DNA from 2 places in the Sphaerisporangium rhizosphaerae genome. Region 2 is predicted to be linked to the other one. Evidence: predicted binding sites of a transcription regulator. Region 2 holds the regulator's gene; the other holds the start of a gene.
The links. Region 2 encodes HspR, which represses chaperone genes until heat shock. Its sites were predicted from a motif close to ANTTGAGTCNNNNNGACTCAANT; they were not measured.
Positions count from the first base shown of each region.

Region 1: lon (endopeptidase La) is a predicted target of HspR. The motif match lies at 5,662-5,684, and genes of this name have one in related genera.

Region 1 covers NZ_JBHTCG010000007.1:233,465-243,323, reverse strand. The annotation lists gene ACFQSB_RS13320 (acyl-CoA synthetase) at 1-1,262, opposite strand, end outside; gene ACFQSB_RS13315 (ester cyclase) at 1,481-1,924, shown strand; gene ACFQSB_RS13310 (Fic family protein) at 1,996-3,132, opposite strand; gene lon (endopeptidase La) at 3,274-5,649, opposite strand; gene ACFQSB_RS13300 (response regulator) at 5,981-6,634, opposite strand; gene ACFQSB_RS13295 (sensor histidine kinase) at 6,631-7,971, opposite strand; gene ACFQSB_RS13290 (alpha/beta hydrolase) at 8,184-8,939, shown strand; gene ACFQSB_RS13285 (acyltransferase family protein) at 8,972-9,859, shown strand, end outside.
Region 2 covers NZ_JBHTCG010000024.1:66,294-76,152, reverse strand. The annotation lists gene ACFQSB_RS28410 (proline dehydrogenase family protein) at 1-902, opposite strand, end outside; gene ACFQSB_RS28405 (alpha/beta hydrolase) at 1,122-2,690, shown strand; gene ACFQSB_RS28400 (hypothetical protein) at 2,844-3,305, shown strand; gene dnaK (molecular chaperone DnaK) at 3,505-5,382, shown strand; gene grpE (nucleotide exchange factor GrpE) at 5,379-6,029, shown strand; gene dnaJ (molecular chaperone DnaJ) at 6,065-7,246, shown strand; gene ACFQSB_RS28380 (heat shock protein transcriptional repressor HspR) at 7,268-7,615, shown strand; gene clpB (ATP-dependent chaperone ClpB) at 7,828-9,859, shown strand, end outside.

The DNA of each region.
Region 1 (9,859 bases), on a different contig from region 2:
TTCTCCGCCTCCTGCGGGTACACGTTGACCCCACCAGAGATGATCATGTACGAGCGGCGGTCGGTGAGGTACAGGAAGCCGTCCTGGTCCAGGTAGCCGATGTCGCCGAGCGTCGTCCACCCCCGGCCCTTCGGGTCGCCGGCCGCGCGCGTCTTCTCCGGGTCGCCGTGGTACTCGAACCGCGGCCCGTCGGAGAAGTACACGGTGCCGTGCTCGCCGGCCGGCAGCTCCTCGCCGTCCTCGTCGCAGATGTGGACGACGCCGAGCAGCGGGCGCCCCACGGTGCCCTTGTGGGCGAGCCAGTCCTCGGGACCCACGTACAGGAAGCCGTTGCCCTCGGTGCCCGCGTAGTACTCGTGGACGACCGGCCCCCACCAGTCGATCATCTGCTCCTTGACCGGGACCGGGCACGGCGCGGCCGCGTGGATGGCGCAGGTCAGCGAGGACAGGTCGTACTTGCGGCGTACGGCCTCGGGGAGCTTGAGCATCTTGATGAACATGGTCGGCACCCACTGGGAGTGGGTGACGCGGTACTTCTCGATCAGCGCCAGCGCCTGCTCGGGGTCGAACCTCTCCATCACCACGACGGTCGCGCCGATGCGCTGGAAGGCCATGCAGTAGCGCAGGGGCGCGGCATGGTAGAGCGGAGCCGGCGACAGGTACACCGCGTCGGCCGACGGGTCGAACAGCAGCCGGACCAACCCCACCAGCGCGCCGGGAGCCTCGAGCGGCGCGCGGCTCAACGGCGGCTTGACGCCCTTGGGACGGCCGGTGGTGCCCGAGGAGTAGAGCATGTCCGCCCCCTGGCACTCGTCCTCGACGGGAAGCGGCGGGTGCTCGGCCACGGCCCGCTCGTAGGAGGCGAAGCCGGGGGCGACGCCGTCCATCATCAGCCTGAGCCGGACCTTCGGCGTGCGCTCGGTGACCGAGGTGGCGACGCCGGCGAGCGCCGCCGAGGAGATGAAGACCTCGGCCTGGCAGTTGTCCAGGATGTAGGCCAGTTCGTCGGGCTGCAGACGGGGGCTGATGGCCGTGTAGTACAGCCCGGAGCGGTGCGCCGCCCATGCCACCACCAGGAACAGCGGGTGGTTCTCCAGCATGAGGGCGATGTGCTGCCCGGGTCGCAGCCCGGCCGACCGGAACAGCCGCGCCAGCCGGTTGGACTCCTCGTCCAGTTCGCAGTAGGTCACCACCCGCCCGGAGCCCGCCATGATCACGGCAGGTTTGTCGGGCGTCTCGGCCGCGACCGCTCCCGGGTACATAAAACCGAACCGTACTCGGTTATCCCGCCACGGAAAAGCACCCGCTGATCGGCGCGGCGCCGGCCCGCCGGGCACGGGAGGTCTCCGCGCGACTTTGCCCGGCTTGGAGGACGAGGGGACTTCCTGGCGTGTCCGCGACGTTCTCGTAGCCGATAGCCGACCTACTGCTGGGTAGCGTGATCGATAGGTTGACACCCGACCACGGAAGGACCACGGCCATGGTCGACAAGTGGGAAGTCAAGCGCGGACTGGCCGACGCGCTCAATGATCACGACGTGAACCGGATGCTCGAACTCTTCACCGAGGACGCCGTCTTGGTCTCCCCCGTAGGAGTGGCGGAGGGACACGAGCAGATCGCGTGGGTCTACGAGCAGTTCTTCCAGGGATTTCCGGACCTCCACCTGTCGGTGTGGTTCGAGGCCACCAGCACCGACAGACCCATGATGGTCGAATGGACGGGGACCGGCACGCACACCGGACCGTTCCTGCTGCCCGACGGGCGGGAGCTGGAGCCGACCGGCCGCCGCATCACTCTGCGGGGCACCTGCGCCTCGTTCGTCGAGGACGGCAAGATCGTCACGCACCGGGAGTACTTCGACCAGTTGGAGCTGTACACCCAGCTCGGCCTGCACCTGTCGACCGACGACCCGGCCGGCGCGTAGCCCCCCACAGGGAACTCACCCGACGCGGTGCCCGGTTCCCTCGCCCCGGCCATGCCGTCCCGGGCCTGCGGTCAGGCGGCGGTGCGGTACGGGTCGCGCAGTGGCTCGACGCGGGCGGCGAAGTCCGCCTTGATCCGCTCCATGCGGGGGCCGGGAGCGTAGAAGCGTCCCTTGGTCTCGCCATAGGGGGTGAGCCAGTCGCGTGCGGCCAGCTCACGAAGGTCCCGGGCGGCCTGGCCCTGGCTGAGCGACTCCTCGGCCTGGTAGGTGCCGCGTCGCAGCCGCCTGCTCACGAAGACCTGGTACAGCGCGGAGACGCAGCGGGTGTGCAGGCCCTCCTTGTCGACCTGCTCCTCGAGAAGCGTCCACACCTCCCCCGCCTCGGCCAGCCGGCGCCGCACCCGCTGCGCCTGCATGTGATGCGCGCGCAGGCAGAACCGCACCCAGGGCAGGGTCTCGCCGTGCGGGCTCCAATGATCGCGCCCGACGTCCCTGAGGGCGTCGTAGTAGTCGTAGGTGGTGCGTCCCTCGCCCAGCCATTCCTCGATGGAGCAGAACTCCGGCGTGGTGATCTGGTCGCGGCCGAGCACCAGGGTCTGCAGGGCCCTGGACATGCGCCCGTTGCCGTCCCTCCAGGGGTGGATGCGCACCAGGTTGAGGTGCGCCATGGCGGCCCGGACGTAGGCCGGCTCCCCGAGGTCTCCGGCGTTGAGCCACTCGACCAGCTCGTCCAGCAGCCCGGGGACGTCCTCGGCGTCCGGGCCCTCGTACACCACCTGGCCGGTGGCGGAGTCGCGGACGTAGATGCCGCCCGGCCGTACGACGCCGGGGGTCTTGTCGTGGTGGTGGCCGATCATCATGAAGTTCAGCGCGTGCAGCAGGCCCTTGTCGTAGCCGAACGAGCGGGCCATCGACAACCGCCGGACATAGGTGAGCGCCTGCTTGTAGCCGGCGATCTCGCTCGCGACCGCCTGCGAGGTCTCCAGCGGCTCCTCCCCCAGCATGATGGACTCGATGTCCTCCACGCTGGCCCGGTAGCCCTCGATGGAGTTGGACCCCTGGATGGCACGCGCCTGGAGCTGGCGCCGGAGCTGCCCGTCCCAGCGGTGCGGCTCGGCCAGGCGGTACTTCAGGTCGCGGCGCATGTCCTCGATCTCGCCGAGCACGGCCTTGTCGGCCGGCTCCAGCTCAGGGGTTCGGTAGATCACCCCTTCATAACAGCATGGACGAATCATCCGGTCAAGCGACCGAATGATTCGTCCAGAAATGTCCCTGCGCTTCGGCCAGGGTGTGCACCGGGCCGGTGACGGCCCGGTGCACACCGCGGCGAGGACCGGGCCGTGCCGAGGTCAGACGGCGGCGGTCTCGGCCACCGTGGCCGGGGTCAGCGCGATGGCCAGCACCTCCCGCACGTCGCTCACCGCGTGGACGGTCAGCTCGTTGCGGACCTCCTCGGGCACGTCGTCCAGGTCGGGCTCGTTGCGCGCCGGGATGAGCACCGTGGTGATGCCCGCCCGGTGGGCGGCGAGCAGCTTCTGCTTGACGCCGCCGATCGGCAGCACCCGGCCGGTCAGCGAGACCTCGCCGGTCATCGCCACGTCCGAGCGCACCGGGCGGCCCGACAGCAGCGAGGCCAGGGCGGTGGTCATCGTGACGCCCGCCGACGGGCCGTCCTTCGGGATCGCGCCCGCCGGGACGTGGATGTGCACCGACCGGTCCTTCAGCGACCCGACCGGCAGCTCCATCTCGGCGCCGCGCGAACGCAGGTAGGACAGGGCGATCTGCGCCGACTCCTTCATCACCTCGCCGAGTTGGCCGGTGAGCGTGACGGCCGTGGAGCCGGTCTCGGGGTCGGCCAGCGACGCCTCGACGTACAGCACGTCGCCGCCGGCGCCGGTCACCGCGAGCCCGGTCGCGACGCCCGCCACGGCCGTGCGCTGCGCCGACTCCGGCAGCGAGGACTCCGGCACGTGCCGCGGCCTGCCGAGGTAGCCGACCAGGTCGCCGGCCCCGACGTGCACCGGCAGCGCCGCCTGCTCCAAGGCCGCGTTGGCCGTCACCTTGCGCAGCACCCGGGCGATCGCCCGCTCCAGCGAGCGGACGCCGGCCTCCCGGGTGTACTCGCCGGCGAGCCTGCGCAGCGCCTCCTCCTCGACGGTGACCTCCGAGGAGGTCAGACCGGCCTTGTCGAGCTGGCGGGGCAGCAGGTGGTCGCGGGCGATCGCGACCTTCTCGTCCTCGGTGTAGCCGTCGAGGGTCACGATCTCCATGCGGTCGAGCAGCGGGCCGGGCACCGCCTCAAGGACGTTGGCGGTGGCCAGGAACAGCACGTCGGACAGGTCGAGCTCGACCTCCAGGTAGTGGTCGCGGAAGGTGTGGTTCTGCGCCGGGTCCAGCACCTCCAGCAGCGCCGCCGTCGGGTCGCCCCGGTAGTCGGCCCCGACCTTGTCCACCTCGTCCAGCAGGACGACGGGGTTCATGCTTCCGGCCTCGCGGATCGCCCGCACGATGCGGCCGGGCAGCGCGCCGACGTAGGTGCGCCGGTGGCCGCGGATCTCGGCCTCGTCGCGGACGCCGCCGAGGGCGACGCGGACGAACTTACGACCCATGGCGCGGGCGACCGACTCGCCGAGAGAGGTCTTGCCGACTCCGGGAGGGCCGGCCAGCGCCAGGACGGCGCCGCTGCGGCGGCCGCCCACCACGCCGAGCCCCTGGTCGGCGCGCCGCTTGCGGACGGCGAGGTACTCGATGATGCGGTCCTTGACGTCGTCGAGGCCGGTGTGGTCGGCGTCGAGCACCGCCCGCGCGGCGGTGATGTCGTAGGAGTCCTCGGTGCGCTCGTTCCACGGGATGTCGAGCACGGTGTCCAGCCAGGTGCGGATCCAGCCGGTCTCGGGCGACTGGTCGGAGGTGCGCTCGAGCTTGTCGACCTCCTTGAGCGCGGCCTCGCGGACCTTCTCCGGCAGCTCGGCGGCCTCGACGCGGGCGCGGTAGTCCTCCTCCTCGGAGGCGGCGTCCCCGTTCAGCTCGGCGAGCTCCTTGCGGACGGCGGCGAGCTGCTGGCGCAGCAGGAACTCGCGCTGCTGCTTCTCCATGCCCTCCTGGACGTCCTTGCGGATCGTCTCGGCGACGTCCAGCTCGGCCAGGTGCTCGCGGGCCCACTCGACCAGCCGGGCCAGCCGCTCGGCCGGGTCGGCGTTCTCCAGCAGCTCGACCTTCTGGGGCGTGGTGAGCCACGGCGCGTACCCGGAGCTGTCGGCCAGGACCGAGGCGTCCTCGATCTGGTTGATGGCGTCGACGATCTGCCAGGCGCCGCGCTTCTGCATGATCGTGGTGGCCAGGGCCTTGTACTCCTTGGCCGCCTCCTCGGCGCGGCCGTCGGCGGGGACGGTCTCCATGCGGGTCGACTCCACCCACAGGGCCGCGCCGGGGCCGGTCGTGCCCGAGCCCATGCGCACCCGCTCGACACCGCGGACGACGGCGGCGGGCTCGCCGCCGGGAAGCCTTCCGATCTGCTCGACGACCGCCGAGACGCCGACGGCGCCGTACTTGCCGTCGATGCGCGGAACAAGCAGCACGCGCGGCTTGCTCTGCTGGGAGGTGGCCCGCGCGGCGTCGATGGCGGCGCGCACCTCGGCGTCCGACAGGTCGAGGGGAACGACCATGCCGGGCAGGACGACCTCGTCGTCCAGCGGAAGCACCGGGAGGATCAAGCTCTCACTCATGCGAACTCCAAGGGTTGAGTTACATCGACTCAATTAATGAGAGCCCGAGATTGTTCCCATGTCTGCGCTTGTTCGCTTGCAGCGATCGTAATTCTGTAATCGGCGACGTCGGCCGCGTCCCTCGCCCGCCGTCCACCGGCGCCGCCAGCCTGTCGCATGCGAAGCGTCATCGCAGTTCACAGCACATGACGAGCCCTGACTCCGACATGAACGACCGTCGGCGGCAACCCCGTGACCCTCACCGCCGGTGCCCGATCACCCCTCGAGGGGGACGGCGAGCCAATGCGCGATCTAGGCGGGCCACCGCCCGCGCGTGGACCCCGGCCGGCGGTCAGTCGCCGGGACGCACCAGGCCGGTCTCGTAGGCGAAGACGATGGCCTGGGCACGGTCGCGCAGACCCAGCTTGGCCAGGACGCGGCCGACGTGCGTCTTCACCGTCTGCTCCGACACCACCAGCCGCCCGGCGATCTCCCCGTTGGACAGGCCCTGGGCCATCAGCGCCAGCACTTCGGTCTCGCGTCCGGTCAACTCGGCCAGCCGTTTCACGGTCGGGGCCCGCGGCCCGCCGAGCCGGGCGAACTCGGCGATCAGCCGCCTGGTGACCGACGGGGCCAGCAGGGCCTCCCCTGCGGCGACCACCCGCACGGCCTCGACGAGCTGCTGCGCGGAGGCGTCCTTGAGCAGGAAGCCGCTCGCCCCCGTCCGCAGCGCCTCGTAGACGTAGTCGTCCAGGTCGAAGGTCGTCAGGATCAGGACCTTGGTGGCGGTGCCCGCGAGGATGCGGCGCGTCGCCTCCAGCCCGTCCATCACCGGCATGCGGACGTCCATCAGCACCACGTCCGGCGCCAGCTCGGCCGCCCGCGTCACCGCCTCCTGACCGTTGACGGCCTCCGCGACGACCTCGATGTCGGGCTGGGTGCCGAGGAAGGTGGTGAAGCCGGTGCGGACCATGCCCTGGTCGTCGGCGATCAGGACACGGATCACGATTCCTCCGGCGCGGCGGGTTCGGCGGCGAGCGGCAGGGTGGCCGTCACAGAGAACCCGCCGTCCGCCATGGGCGCGGCTTCCAGGGTGCCACCCAGAAGAGCCGCGCGCTCGCGCATCCCCGTGATCCCCTGGCCCGGTCCGTCCGAGGTGGCGGCCGGAGGCGCGTCGGCGGGGCCGTTGGTGACGCTCAGCCTCAGCTCGGCGGCCGTCCGCTCGATCTCGGCTCGCACCGGCGACCCGGGCGCGTGCCGCATCGCGTTGCTCAGCGACTCCTGCAGGATCCGGTACGCCGACAGGCCGACTGCGGCCGGCAGGTCGAGAGGGCCGGACACCTCCGTCGTGACGGCGAGCCCAGCAGCCCGGACATTGCCGATCAGGTCCTCCAGCCGGTCCAGCCCCGGTTGCGGCGCCGTCTCCCGGCGGCCGTCCGCACCACGCAGGACGCCCAGCACCTGGCGCATCTCGGCGAGCGCCGCCAGCGACAGCACCCTGATCTCGGCCAGCCCCGCCTCCAGGGCCACGACCTCGCCCTGGGCCCGCAGCGGCACGGCCTCCGCCTGGATCGCGATCACGGACATGTGGTGGGCGACGATGTCGTGCAGCTCGCGGGCGATGCGCGTGCGCTCCTCCAGCACGCTGCGCGCCGCCCGCTGCTCCTCGCCGTGCCGCCGCTCCTCCTCCAGCCGGCCGGTCGCCCGCCTGCGTGCCCGGACGTTCTGGCCGAACAGCAGGGCCACCGTCACCAGGACCGTGGCAAGGAACATCGAGTTCGGATGGATGATCCACGCACCCACCACCGAGACGATCCAGACCCCGATCACGACGTTGCGATCAGCGCGCACGGCGATCGAGTACGCGCAGAGCAGATAGGTGATCGCCTGAGCCGCCACGTAGGGCATCACGCCGTCACCGTGGCCGGCGGCGCCGCCCATCGCGCCGTCGAGGATGCGCGGGTTGACCAGGCCGCCCACCACCGCTGCCATCGCCGAGATCCGCCACGCCGCCACCGGCCAGCGCTCGCGCAGAGCGACCGGCACCGCGTAGGCGGCGGCGAGCACGATCAAGACGGGCCCATCGGGGGAGAAGTGGGACGCCACCGCCTCCGTCTCCAGGTACGACACGCCAGTGCCGAGCAGGATGAAGGCCAGCACCAGGTCGGCGACGAGGACGAGGTCGACGGTGGCGAACGGCGCCCACCGCGCCCACGCCGGCACGGCGAGCCGCAGCCACCGCGACCGCGACCGCGGGCCCGCGGGCTCCGCCGTCCCGGTGACCAGCGCCGCGGTCAGCGGCGAGGCCGACCGGACGAGCCCGGACCAGGCGCGCGAGATCACCGCCCCAGCGTACGAGCCATGCCCTCGCCCGGCGTCACCCCCAGGGGTGATCTCTCCGCCTCACCCCGTGGTGCCACCGCACCGCACGGCCGTGTACCAGGGCGGGAGCGGAGAAGACCACACCTGCCGGGGACGCGGGTCAGCGATCGCGATTCCTAGCTTGCTGCCGTGTCCGCGGCGAGCGCGCCGCGGACCGGACAGGAGGCTCCCCCATGGCCACGAGCGCTTTCGCAGCGATCTCCCTCACCGGCGCACTCGGCGTCCTCATCCTGCTCACCCCCACTCCCGACGATCGTAGGGTCACGGTCTTCGGCGACCTGGCGACGGCGGACCGGGTCGCCGTCATCGTGCCCGGCGCCGACGTCACGCGGGCCACCTTCGACGGTGGGCGGCGCAAGGCGTACAGCACGCCGGGCGGCGCCGCGCGCGCCCTGGTCGCGCAGGTGCGGGCCCTGGACCCGGCGGCCCGGCCGGCGGTGATCGCCTGGCTCGGGTACGACAGCCCGCGGGCCGTCAGTCTCGCGGCGGCCACCGACGCGGTCGCCGAGGAGGGCGCCGGAGAACTGCGCCGCGCCGTCGCCCGCGTCCGCTCGATCACCTCCGCTCCGGTGACGCTGTTGTGCCACAGCTACGGCTCGGTGGTCTGCGCGAAGGCCCTGCCCGGACTGCCCGTGGCCGACGTGGCCGTTTTCGGCAGCCCCGGCCTCGGTGTCAGCCGGGCGCGGGATCTCGGCGCCCGGGCCCGGTTGTGGGCGGGCCGCGGCGGTGACGACTGGATGCGCTTCGTCCCCCCGGTGCGCATCGGGCATCTCGGTTTCGGCGCCGACCCGGCGCGCCCCTCATTCGGCGCGCTGCTCTTCGCGGCCGGAACGGCCGGGCACAGCGACTACTTCCAGCCGGGTGGCGTGTCCCTGCGGAACCTGGCGTTGATCACGCTCGGCCGCGCCTCCGAAGTGAGCGCGCCATGACGCGGCGGGCGGGGACCCTGCCCGGAGCACGCGTGACGGTTCCGGTGCGGCGGGCGTGGGACCGGCTCGCCGGGCGGATCGAGGCGGGCACGCCGGCCACGCGCGATCGGGGAGCCGACGCGCTGCGCGCCCTGGCGATCTTCGGAGTGATGGCGGGGCATTGGCTCGTGACCGCCTGGGTGGTGGACGATCTCGGGCACCTCCGGGTCACCAGCCCGCTCTCCGCCATGCCCGGTCTGGTTCCGCTGTCGTGGGTGCTCCAGACGCTGGCCGTGTTCTTCTTCGTGGGCGGGTACGCGGCGGCGCGCAGCCTCGGCCGGGAGCCGGGCGGGGCGTGGGTCCGCCCCCGCCTGCGCCGCCTGCTCGTCCCGGCAGGGCCGCTGCTCGCGGTGTGGGCCGGACTGCTGGTCCTGCTCGCGGCTGCCGGCGTGCCGCCGGGGTCGCTGCGCTCCCTGGCCGTCCCGGCCCTCGGCCCGTTGTGGTTCCTCGGCGTGTACGGCCTGCTCACCGCGGTCACTCCGTTGCTGGTCCGGGTGCCGCCCGTCCACGCGGCCGTCGCGGCGGTCGTGCTGGTCCTGGTCACGGACGTGATCCGCTTCGGCCTGGGCGGCCCCGCGTGGCCGGCCTGGACCAACGTGCTCGCCGGCTGGCTCGTCCCGTACGCCCTCGGTCTCGCCCGCGGGGCCGGTGACGCGCCGCGGCTCGGTGGAGGATGGGGAGCGGCGGCGATGCTGGCGGGCGGGGCGGCGGGGACGGTGATCCTGGTCACCGGCTTCGGTTACCCGGCGAGCATGGTCGGAGTCACCGGGGCGCGGGTGTCCAACCTCAGCCCGCCCACCCTGGCCGCGGTGTGCTTCGGGATCGCCCAGGTGGGCCTGGTCATGCTACTGCACCGGCCGCTGACCTCCCTCATGCGGCGT
Region 2 (9,859 bases):
CGTCCCAGGGACCGGGCCAGCAGGGCGAGGTTCGCCGGGCGGCGGGCCAGATGGCGGGCCAGGTGCGGGTACCAGTCGGCGCCGTAGGGGACGCGCACGCGCACGCGGGTGCCGAGGGCGGCGAGCCGCGCCTGCTCGGCCGGCCGCACGCCGTAGGACATCTCGTACTCGACGCCCTCGCGCTCGTTCAGCACGGCGAGCGCCGAGGCGACCTCGATGAGCCGCCGGTCGTGGGTGGCGACCACCGGCCGGCCCTCGCCGGCCATGAGGGCCTTCAGGCAGCGCACGTACGAGCGGTCGACGGCGGCGGCGTCGCGGTGGGTGACGGCGACGGGGCCGTCGGCGTGACCCCGGCGAAGCCGGACGCGGCCGGCGGCGAGCCCGCGGCAGTGCTCCTCGGCGCGGCGCAGGGAGGCCAGGACGGTGACGCCGGTGGCGGGGTGCTCGTCGAACAGCGCCGCGTGGACGCGCAGCGCGGCCTCCGCCATCGCCGGCTCCTCGGCCTCGACCGTCACCGTGGCGCCCACGTCGAGGGCGGCCTGGCAGACCCGTGAGGCGTTGCGGCGTGCCAGGTCGTCGTCGAGGCCGAGCCCGAGGGACGACAGCCGCAGCGACAGGTCGGCGCCCTTGGCGACGCCGCGGCGGGCGAGCGCGTCGAGCAGGGTGAGCCGGTCTTCGACCGCGCGGGCGGCCCGTCCGGAGTCGCGCGCCCGCCCGTCCAGATGGTCCAGCGTCACCAGCAGGCCGTCGGCGACCAGCCCCGCCGCCACCGAGGCGGCGTCCTCGGGGCCGTCCCCGGCCACGTAGCGGCCTGTCAGCGCCCGGACGACCCCGGCGTTCCTGACGACGCTCTCCACGCGGTCGCTGCCCGAGGCAGCAAGCAGAACCTGGCGCAAAACCATCGGCACCCTTCCCGGCACGACGACTGGACGGCTGATGGGGGAAGACCTCCCCACCCTACGGCGGTTCAGGCGCCGATCACCGGAGGCGACCGCATGTTGCGGTTTGACAACCAACTGAAAACAGCCGTCGTCTTATAACCGTTTTATACGCATGATCTACCCGAAGGTGCCATAAGTCGGTTCCAACGATGGAGCCGCCGGCGTCGAAGGGGTAGATCGTTGAAGAAGATCCTCATAGCGCTGGCCACAGCCGGCCTGGGTCTGAGCGGAGCGCTGATCGCGTCTCCCGCGACGGCCGGGACGCAGCAGGCGCCCGACCACACGACTCCCGCCCCCCAGTGGGCACAGTGCGCGGACCTGCCCGAAGGCATCGAGTGCGCCACGGTCGCCGTGCCGCTCGACTACTCCCGCCCGTGGAGCAGGACCGTCAAGATCGCCGTCACCCGCAAGAAGGCGACCGACACCGCCCACTACCAGGGCGCGATCCTGTTCAACCCCGGCGGTCCCGGCGGCAGCGGCCGGGCTTACCCCGTCGTGATGCAGACCCGCCTCGGCGCCGCCCTGGCCGCGCAGTACGACCTGATCGGCTTCGACCCGCGCGGCGTCGGCGCCAGCGAGCCGGCGCTGAGCTGCGACCCGCACTTCTTCGACCCGGTGCGCCCCGACTACATCCCCTCCACCTTCGCCGAGGAGGCCGCGTGGGTGAAGCGGATGCAGGGCTACTCCAAGGCCTGTGACGCCGCCCACGGCGAGCTGCTGAGGCACATGACCACGGTGGACGCCGCCAAGGACATGGACGAGATCCGCAAGGCCCTCGGCCAGAAGCAGATCAGCTACGTCGGCTACTCCTACGGCACCTACCTGGGCGCCACCTACGCCACCCTGTTCCCGTCCAAGGTGCGCCGCCTGGTGCTGGACAGCATCGTCAACCCCGAGCGGGTCTGGTACGACGCCAACATCGACCAGAACCACGCCTTCGAGGCCCGCGCCAAGGACTTCTTCGCCTGGATCGCCAAGTACGACGCCACCTACCACCTCGGCACGAACGGCGCCGACGTGGAGAAGGCGTTCTACGCCACCCGCGCCAAGCTCAAGGCCACCCCCGCCGAGGGCAGGGTCGGCCCGGACGAGCTCGACGACACCTACCTCGCGGGCGGCTACCTCAAGAGCCGCTGGCCGCTGCTGGCCAACGCCCTGTCCAAGTACGTGGCCGGTGACACCGCCCCGCTGGTGGCGGCGTACGGCACCTACGGCGACAGCAGCGGCGACGACAACGGCTTCGCGGTCTACTCGGCCGTGGAGTGCAGCGACGCCCGCTGGCCGCGCGACTGGGGCACCTGGCACCGCGACTGGTGGGAGTCCTACCGCACCGCTCCGTTCCTGACCTGGGGCAACGCCTGGTACAACGCGCAGTGCCAGTCGTGGCCCGTGCGCGGCGGCCACCCGGCGCGCATCGACGGCCGCGCCATCAAGAACGCCCTGTTCTTCCAGGACACCAAGGACGCCGCCACCCCGTACCAGGGCGGCGTCGAGATGCACAAGCGCTTCCCGTCCTCGCGCCTGGTCGTCATGGACGGCGGCGGCAACCACGGCCTCACCGGCCGGGGCAACGCCTGCATCGACGACATCTGGAAGGCGTACCTGACCGACGGCACGCTGCCGGCGAGCCTGCCCGGCCCCGACGCGCACTGCGCGCCGTTCCCCGACCCGGTCCCGCCGGCGGCGGCCACGACCCTGCGGTCCGCGCCGACCTCGGCCGACGACGACTGGGCCCCCGGCGAGCGCTGACCCGCAGGCACCACAGAAGCCCCCCAACGGAAGGACCCCCGGCCACCCAGGCCGGGGGTCCTTTCGCGTCCCGCCTCGACGTGCGCGTCGAGACGGGGGCATGCGCGGCCCGAACCGCGGGGAGATCCAGTACGTCGAAGGGGTATGCGGACGATGAGGACCACATTGGCGGCGGCGGGGCTGTTCCTGGCGGCGGCGTGCGGCGGCGCGCCGGCGCCCACGACCGGCGCGAGCGGGTCCCCCGACGACGCCGTGTCGGCGCCGGCCGGCACGGCGCAGGTGACCACGCCGGCCGCCCCGGCGGCCGGGCCCTCCCCTACGCGCCCCAAGGGCCCGACGGTGCACCCGCGCAAGGTCCGCTGGGAGAAGGTGCGCCCCTCCCGGGACGGACGCCGGCTCACCGTGATCTGGTGGTCGGGCGTGGAGCCCTGCTCGGTGCTCGACCGGGTCGGCGTGCGCGAGACGGCGAAGCGCGTGACGATCACCCTGTACGAGGGTCAGGCGCGCGGCGCCGAGAACACGGCGTGCATCGAGATCGCGGTCCAGAAATCCACGACCGTCAAGCTGAAGAAGCCCCTCGGCCACCGCGAGATCGTCGACGGCGCCAAGGGCTGATCACTCCCCAGCAGACCCGGAAAAGGCGGGGACGGGCCGGAGCGTGTCCGAGAAGTCCGCGTTCCTGAGCCCCCGTGTGCGCGGAATAGGTGAGGGGGCGCGTAGGGTTGAGCCCAGCAGACTCAACTCGCTTGACAAAGGGTCGAGCGGGATTACGATTGAGTCATACGGACTCAACTTTGACTACAAGGACGTACTCATGGCACGTGCGGTAGGTATCGACCTTGGGACGACCAACTCCGTCGTCTCGATCCTCGAGGGCGGTGAGCCCACCGTCATCGCCAACGCGCAGGGCTCGCGCACGACTCCGTCGGTCGTGGCCTTCGCCAAGAACGGAGAGGTCCTCGTCGGCGAGGTGGCAAAGCGGCAAGCCGTCACCAACGTCGACCGGACCATCCGCTCGGTCAAGCGTGAGATGGGCTCCGACTGGTCCGTCGAGATCGACGGCAAGAAGTTCTCCCCGCAGCAGATCAGCGCCTTCGTCCTGCAGAAGCTCAAGACCGACGCCGAGGCCTACCTCGGCGAGAAGATCACCGACGCGGTGATCACCGTTCCCGCGTACTTCAACGACTCGCAGCGGCAGGCCACCAAGGAGGCCGGCACGATCGCGGGCCTCAACGTCCTGCGCATCATCAACGAGCCCACCTCCGCCGCTCTGGCGTACGGGCTCGACAAGGACAAGGACCAGACCATCCTGGTCTTCGACCTCGGCGGCGGCACCTTCGACGTGTCCCTGCTCGACGTCGGCCAGGAGGACGGCCACGGCTTCGTCGAGGTCAAGGCGACCAGCGGTGACAACCACCTGGGCGGCGACGACTGGGACCAGCGCGTCGTCGACGAGTTGGTGACCCGCTTCAAGAACGCCCACGGCGTCGACCTGTCCAAGGACAAGATGGCGCTCCAGCGCCTGCGCGAGGCCGCCGAGAAGGCCAAGATCGAGCTGTCGTCGCAGACCGAGACCTCGATCAACCTGCCCTACATCACCGCCTCGGCCGAGGGCCCCCTCCACCTGGAGGAGAAGCTCACCCGCTCGGAGTTCCAGCGCATCACCGCCGACCTCCTCGAGCGCTGCAAGGGCCCGTTCCACCAGGTCATCAAGGACGCCGGCATCAAGGTCTCCGACATCGCCCACGTGGTGCTCGTCGGCGGCTCCACCCGCATGCCCGCCGTCAGCGACCTGGTCAAGGAGCTCACCGGCGGCAAGGAGCCCAACAAGGGCGTCAACCCCGACGAGGTCGTCGCCATCGGCGCCGCCCTCCAGGCCGGCGTGCTCAAGGGCGAGGTCAAGGACGTCCTGCTGCTGGACGTGACCCCGCTGAGCCTGGGCATCGAGACCAAGGGCGGCATCTTCACCAAGATCATCGAGCGGAACACCACGATCCCGACCAAGCGGTCGGAGGTCTTCACCACGGCCGAGGACAACCAGCCGTCGGTGCAGATCCAGGTCTTCCAGGGTGAGCGCGAGATCGCGGCCTACAACAAGAAGCTGGCCACCTTCGAGCTGACCGGCATCGCCCCGGCGCCGCGCGGCATCCCGCAGATCGAGGTCACCTTCGACATCGACGCCAACGGCATCGTCAACGTCTCCGCCAAGGACCTCGGCACCGGCAAGGAGCAGTCGATGACGATCACCGGCGGCTCGGCGCTGCCGAAGGACGACATCGAGCGCATGATGCGCGAGGCCGAGTCCTACGCCGAGGAGGACAAGAAGCGCCGCGAGGACGCCGAGACGCGCAACAACGCCGACGGCCTGGCCTACCAGACCGAGAAGTTCCTGCGCGAGAACGACGAGAAGGTCCCGGCCGAGGTCAAGACCGAGGTCGAGGAGGCGCTGAGCGAACTGAAGAAGACGCTGGAGGGCAGCGACTCCGCCGCCATCCGCGCCGCCGCAGAGAAGCTCGCCACCGTCAGCCAGAAGATGGGGTCGGCGATCTACGCCCAGTCGCAGGGCGCCGAGGGCGGGGCCCCCGGGGCCGGCGCCACCGGTGCCGCCGACGGCGGCGCCAAGGCCGACGACGACGTCGTCGAGGCCGAGATCGTCGACGACGAGCCGAAGCGGGAGGGCGGTGCCGCGTGACGTCCCCGAACTCTGGGAGCGAGCACGAAGGCCTGGTGATCCGCGACAACCGGCGCATCGACCCCGAGACGGGGGAGGTGCGCCAGGGGGCGGGGAAGGCGGCCGACACGCCCTCCCCCGCCTCGCCCGAGGCGGCGGCCCCGCAGGACGCGGGCGCGGCCGCGCAGCTCGCCGAGCGCACGGCCGACCTCCAGCGGCTCCAGGCCGAGTACTCCAACTACCGCAAGCGCGTCGAGCGCGACCGGGTGACGGTCCGCGAGCAGGCGGTGGCCAGCGTGCTCACCGAGATGCTGCCCGTGCTCGACGACATCGGCAGGGCCCGCGACCACGGCGAGCTCACCGGCGGCTTCGCCAAGGTGAGCGAGGCGCTCGAGAGCGCCGTCGGCAAGCTCGGGCTCTCGACCTACGGCGTCAAGGGCGACCCGTTCGACCCGACCGTGCACGAGGCGCTCCTGCACAGCTACTCGGCCGAGGTCACCGAGCCGACCTGCGTGGAGATCCTCCAGCCCGGCTACCGCATCGGCGAGCGCGTCCTGCGCCCGGCGAGGGTGGCCGTCGCCGAGCCGGAGGAGCCCGAGTCCTCCGAGCGCACCTCCTCCGAAACGGACGGAGCGGGCGCGGCGGCGGCCGAGTCCGAGGACAATTGAGCGATCATCCCTTTGGGTCACGAAGGAAGCGATAGATGAGCACCAAGGACTACCTGGAGAAGGACTACTACGCCGTCCTTGGTGTGTCGAAGACCGCCACCGCCGAAGAGATCAAGAAGGCGTACCGGAGACTGGCCAGGAAGTACCACCCGGACGCCAACCAGGGCAACACCGAGACCGAGGCCAAGTTCAAGCAGGTCTCGGAGGCCTACGACGTCCTGTCCGACAGCAAGCGCCGCAAGGAGTACGACGAGGCGCGCACGCTGTTCGGGTCCGGTCTCGGCGGATACGCGGGGGGCGGCGCCCCCCGCGGCGGCGGCGGGTTCCCGTTCGAGTTCGGCGACCTCTTCGGAGGCACGGCGCAGGGCGGCGGCACGGGTGAGCGCATCGGCGACCTGTTCGGCGGTCTGTTCAACCGTGGCGGGCGCACCTCCACCACCACCACGAGCCGTCCCCGCCGCGGGCAGGACATCGAGTCCGAGGTCACCCTGTCGTTCATGGAGTCGGTGGACGGCACCACGGTGGCCCTGCGGCTCACCAGCTCCTCGGCGTGCCCGGCCTGCACCGGCACCGGCGCCAAGGCCGGCACGACCCCGCGGGTCTGCCCGACCTGTGAGGGCACCGGCGCCGCCAGCCGCAACCTCGGCAACTTCGCCTTCTCCGAGCCGTGCCGCGACTGCAAGGGCCGCGGCCTGCTGGTCGACGACCCCTGCCCCGTGTGCGAGGGCAGCGGCCGCGGCAAGAGCACCCGCACCCTCCAGGCGCGCATCCCCGCCGGGGTGGCCGACGGCCAGCGCATCCGCCTCAAGGGCAAGGGCGCGCCCGGCGAGAACGGCGGCCCGGCCGGCGATCTTTACGTCCAGATTCACGTGAAACCGCACGCCATCTTCGGCCGGTCGGGCGACAACCTGACCATCACCGTCCCGGTGACGTTCGCCGAGGCGGCGCTCGGCGCCGAGATCAAGGTGCCGGTGCTCCAGGGCATGCCGGTGACCCTGCGCATCCCCGAGGGCACCCCGAACGGCCGCACGTTCCGCGTGCGCGGCCGGGGTGTCACCCGCAAGGACGGCACCAAGGGTGATCTGCTGGCCACTGTCGAGGTGGTGGTGCCCCAGCGCCTCGACGACAAGGAGAGAAACGCGCTGGAGGAGTTCCGCGCGGTCTCCGACGGCGTGGACCCCCGCGCCGAGCTGCTCAGACAGGCGAGAACCGAGTAGCCCCGAAAGGAGGCGACGCCGATGGACGCCAACTACTTCGACCTGTCCGACGACACTCCGGTGTACGTCATCTCGGTGGCCGCTCAGCTTTCCGGGCTGCACCCGCAGACGCTCCGGCAGTACGACCGTCTCGGCCTGGTCAGTCCCGGCCGGACGGCGGGGCGGGGCCGCCTGTACTCCACCCGGGACATCGTGATGCTCCGCGAGGTGCAGCGGCTGTCCCAGGAGGAGGGCATCAACCTCGCGGGCATCAAGCGCATCCTCGCCCTGGAGACCGAGAACCTCCGCATGCGCGAGGAGCTCGGCCGTCTCAGGAGCGAGATGGCGATGATCCGCGCCCTGATCCAGTACCAGCTTCCTCCCGCGTGAGCGGGAGAGCGCACGGCCGCGGCGGTCCCGGTGAGAGCACCCTCCCGGGCCGCGCGACGACATCTCCTCCACCCCACGGGCACCGCGCCACATCGGCGCCCTGGACGGTGGCGCACCTATAGCGGAGCGACGCAGCACCGCGCGGAGCGAGGCAGCACCGCCGCGGCCGGCGAGCGCCGGGCGATCCGCCATGCGAGAAAGGCAAGGTAGGCATGGACTACAAGCTCACGCGTAAGAGCCAGGACGCCCTGTCGGCCGCCGTCCGGCGGGCCGCCGCCGAAGGCCACCCGGAGGTCGCTCCGGCCCATCTGTTCACCGCCCTGCTCTCCCAGACCGACGGCACGGCCGTCCACCTGCTGGAGGCCGTCGGGGCCGACTGGAAGCGGCTGCGCACCGAGGCCGAGCGGCAGCTGGAGCAGATCCCGAAGGCCCAGGGCTCGACGGTGAGCGCGCCGTCGTCCTCCCGCCAGCTCCTGGTGGCGCTGAACACGGCCGCGGCCCGTGCCAAGCAGCTCGAGGACGAGTACGTGTCGACCGAGCACCTGCTGGTCGGCCTGGCCGCCGACGGCGGGCGCGTCGCCGAGCTGCTCAAGGCGCAGGGCGCCACGCCGAACGCCCTGCTGGAGGCCTTCGAGAAGGTCCGCGGGCACGCCCGGGTCACCAGCGAGAGCCCCGAGGACACCTACCGCGCGCTGGAGAAGTACGGCGTCGACCTCACCGAGCTGGCCCGCGCGGGCAAGCTCGACCCGGTGATCGGCCGGGACAACGAGATCCGCCGCGTCGTGCAGGTGCTCAGCCGCCGCACCAAGAACAACCCGGTGCTCATCGGCGAGCCCGGCGTCGGCAAGACCGCCGTCGTGGACGGGCTGGCGCAGCGCATCGTCGCCGGAGACGTCCCCGAGAGCCTGCGCGGCAAGCGCCTGGTGTCCCTGGACCTCGGCGCGATGGTGGCGGGCGCCAAGTTCCGCGGCGAGTTCGAGGAGCGGCTCAAGGCCGTCCTCACCGAGATCAAGGAGAGCGACGGCCAGGTCGTCACCTTCATCGACGAGCTGCACACGATGGTCGGCGCGGGCGCGGCCGAGGGCGCGATGGACGCCGGCAACATGCTCAAGCCCATGCTGGCCAGGGGCGAGCTGCGCATGATCGGCGCGACCACCCTGGACGAGTACCGCGAGCGCATCGAGAAGGACCCGGCGCTGGAGCGCCGTTTCCAGCAGATCTTCGTCGGCGAGCCGTCGGTCGAGGACACCATCGCGATCCTGCGCGGGCTCAAGGGCCGCTACGAGGCCCACCACAAGGTGCAGATCTCCGACGGCGCCCTGGTGGCCGCGGCCACGCTCTCCGACCGCTACATCACCGCCCGCTTCCTGCCCGACAAGGCGATCGACCTGGTCGACGAGGCCGCCAGCCGCCTGCGCATGGAGATCGACTCGCGCCCGGTGGAGATCGACGAGCTTCAGCGCGCCGTCGACCGGCTGAAGATGGAGGAGCTGGCCCTCGCCAAGGAGACCGACGAGGCGAGCGCCCAGCGCCTGGACAAGCTGCACAAGGAGCTCGGCGACCGCCAGGAGGAGCTCGACGCCCTGGTCGTGCGCTGGCAGAAGGAGAAGGCCGGGCTCAACCGGGTCGGCGAGCTGAAGAAGCAGCTCGACGAGGCCCGCTCGGCCGCCGAGCGCGCCCAGCGCGACGGCGACTTCGAGGCGGCCTCCCGGCTGATGTACGGCGACGTGCCGCGCCTGGAGAAGGAGGTCGAGGAGGCCGGCGCGCTGGCCCAGCCCGAGGACGCGATGGTCAAGGAGGAGGTCGGCGCCGACGACATCGCGCAGGTGATCTCCTCCTGGACCGGCATCCCCGCCGGGCGCCTGCTGGAGGGCGAGACCGCCAAGCTGCTGCGCATGGAGGAGGAGCTCGGGCGCAGGCTCGTCGGCCAGCGTGAGGCCGTGCAGGCGGTGTCGGACGCCGTGCGCCGGGCGCGGGCCGGGGTCGCCGACCCCGACCGGCCGACCGGGTCTTTCCTGTTCCTGGGCCCGACCGGCGTGGGCAAGACCGAGCTGGCCAAGGCGCTGGCGGAGTTCCTGTTCGACGACGAGCGCGCCATGACCCGCATCGACATGAGCGAGTACGGCGAGAAGCACAGCGTCGCCCGCCTGGTCGGCGCCCCGCCCGGGTACGTCGGCTACGAGGAGGGCGGCCAGCTCACCGAGGCCGTGCGGCGGCGGCCGTACACGGTGGTGCTGCTGGACG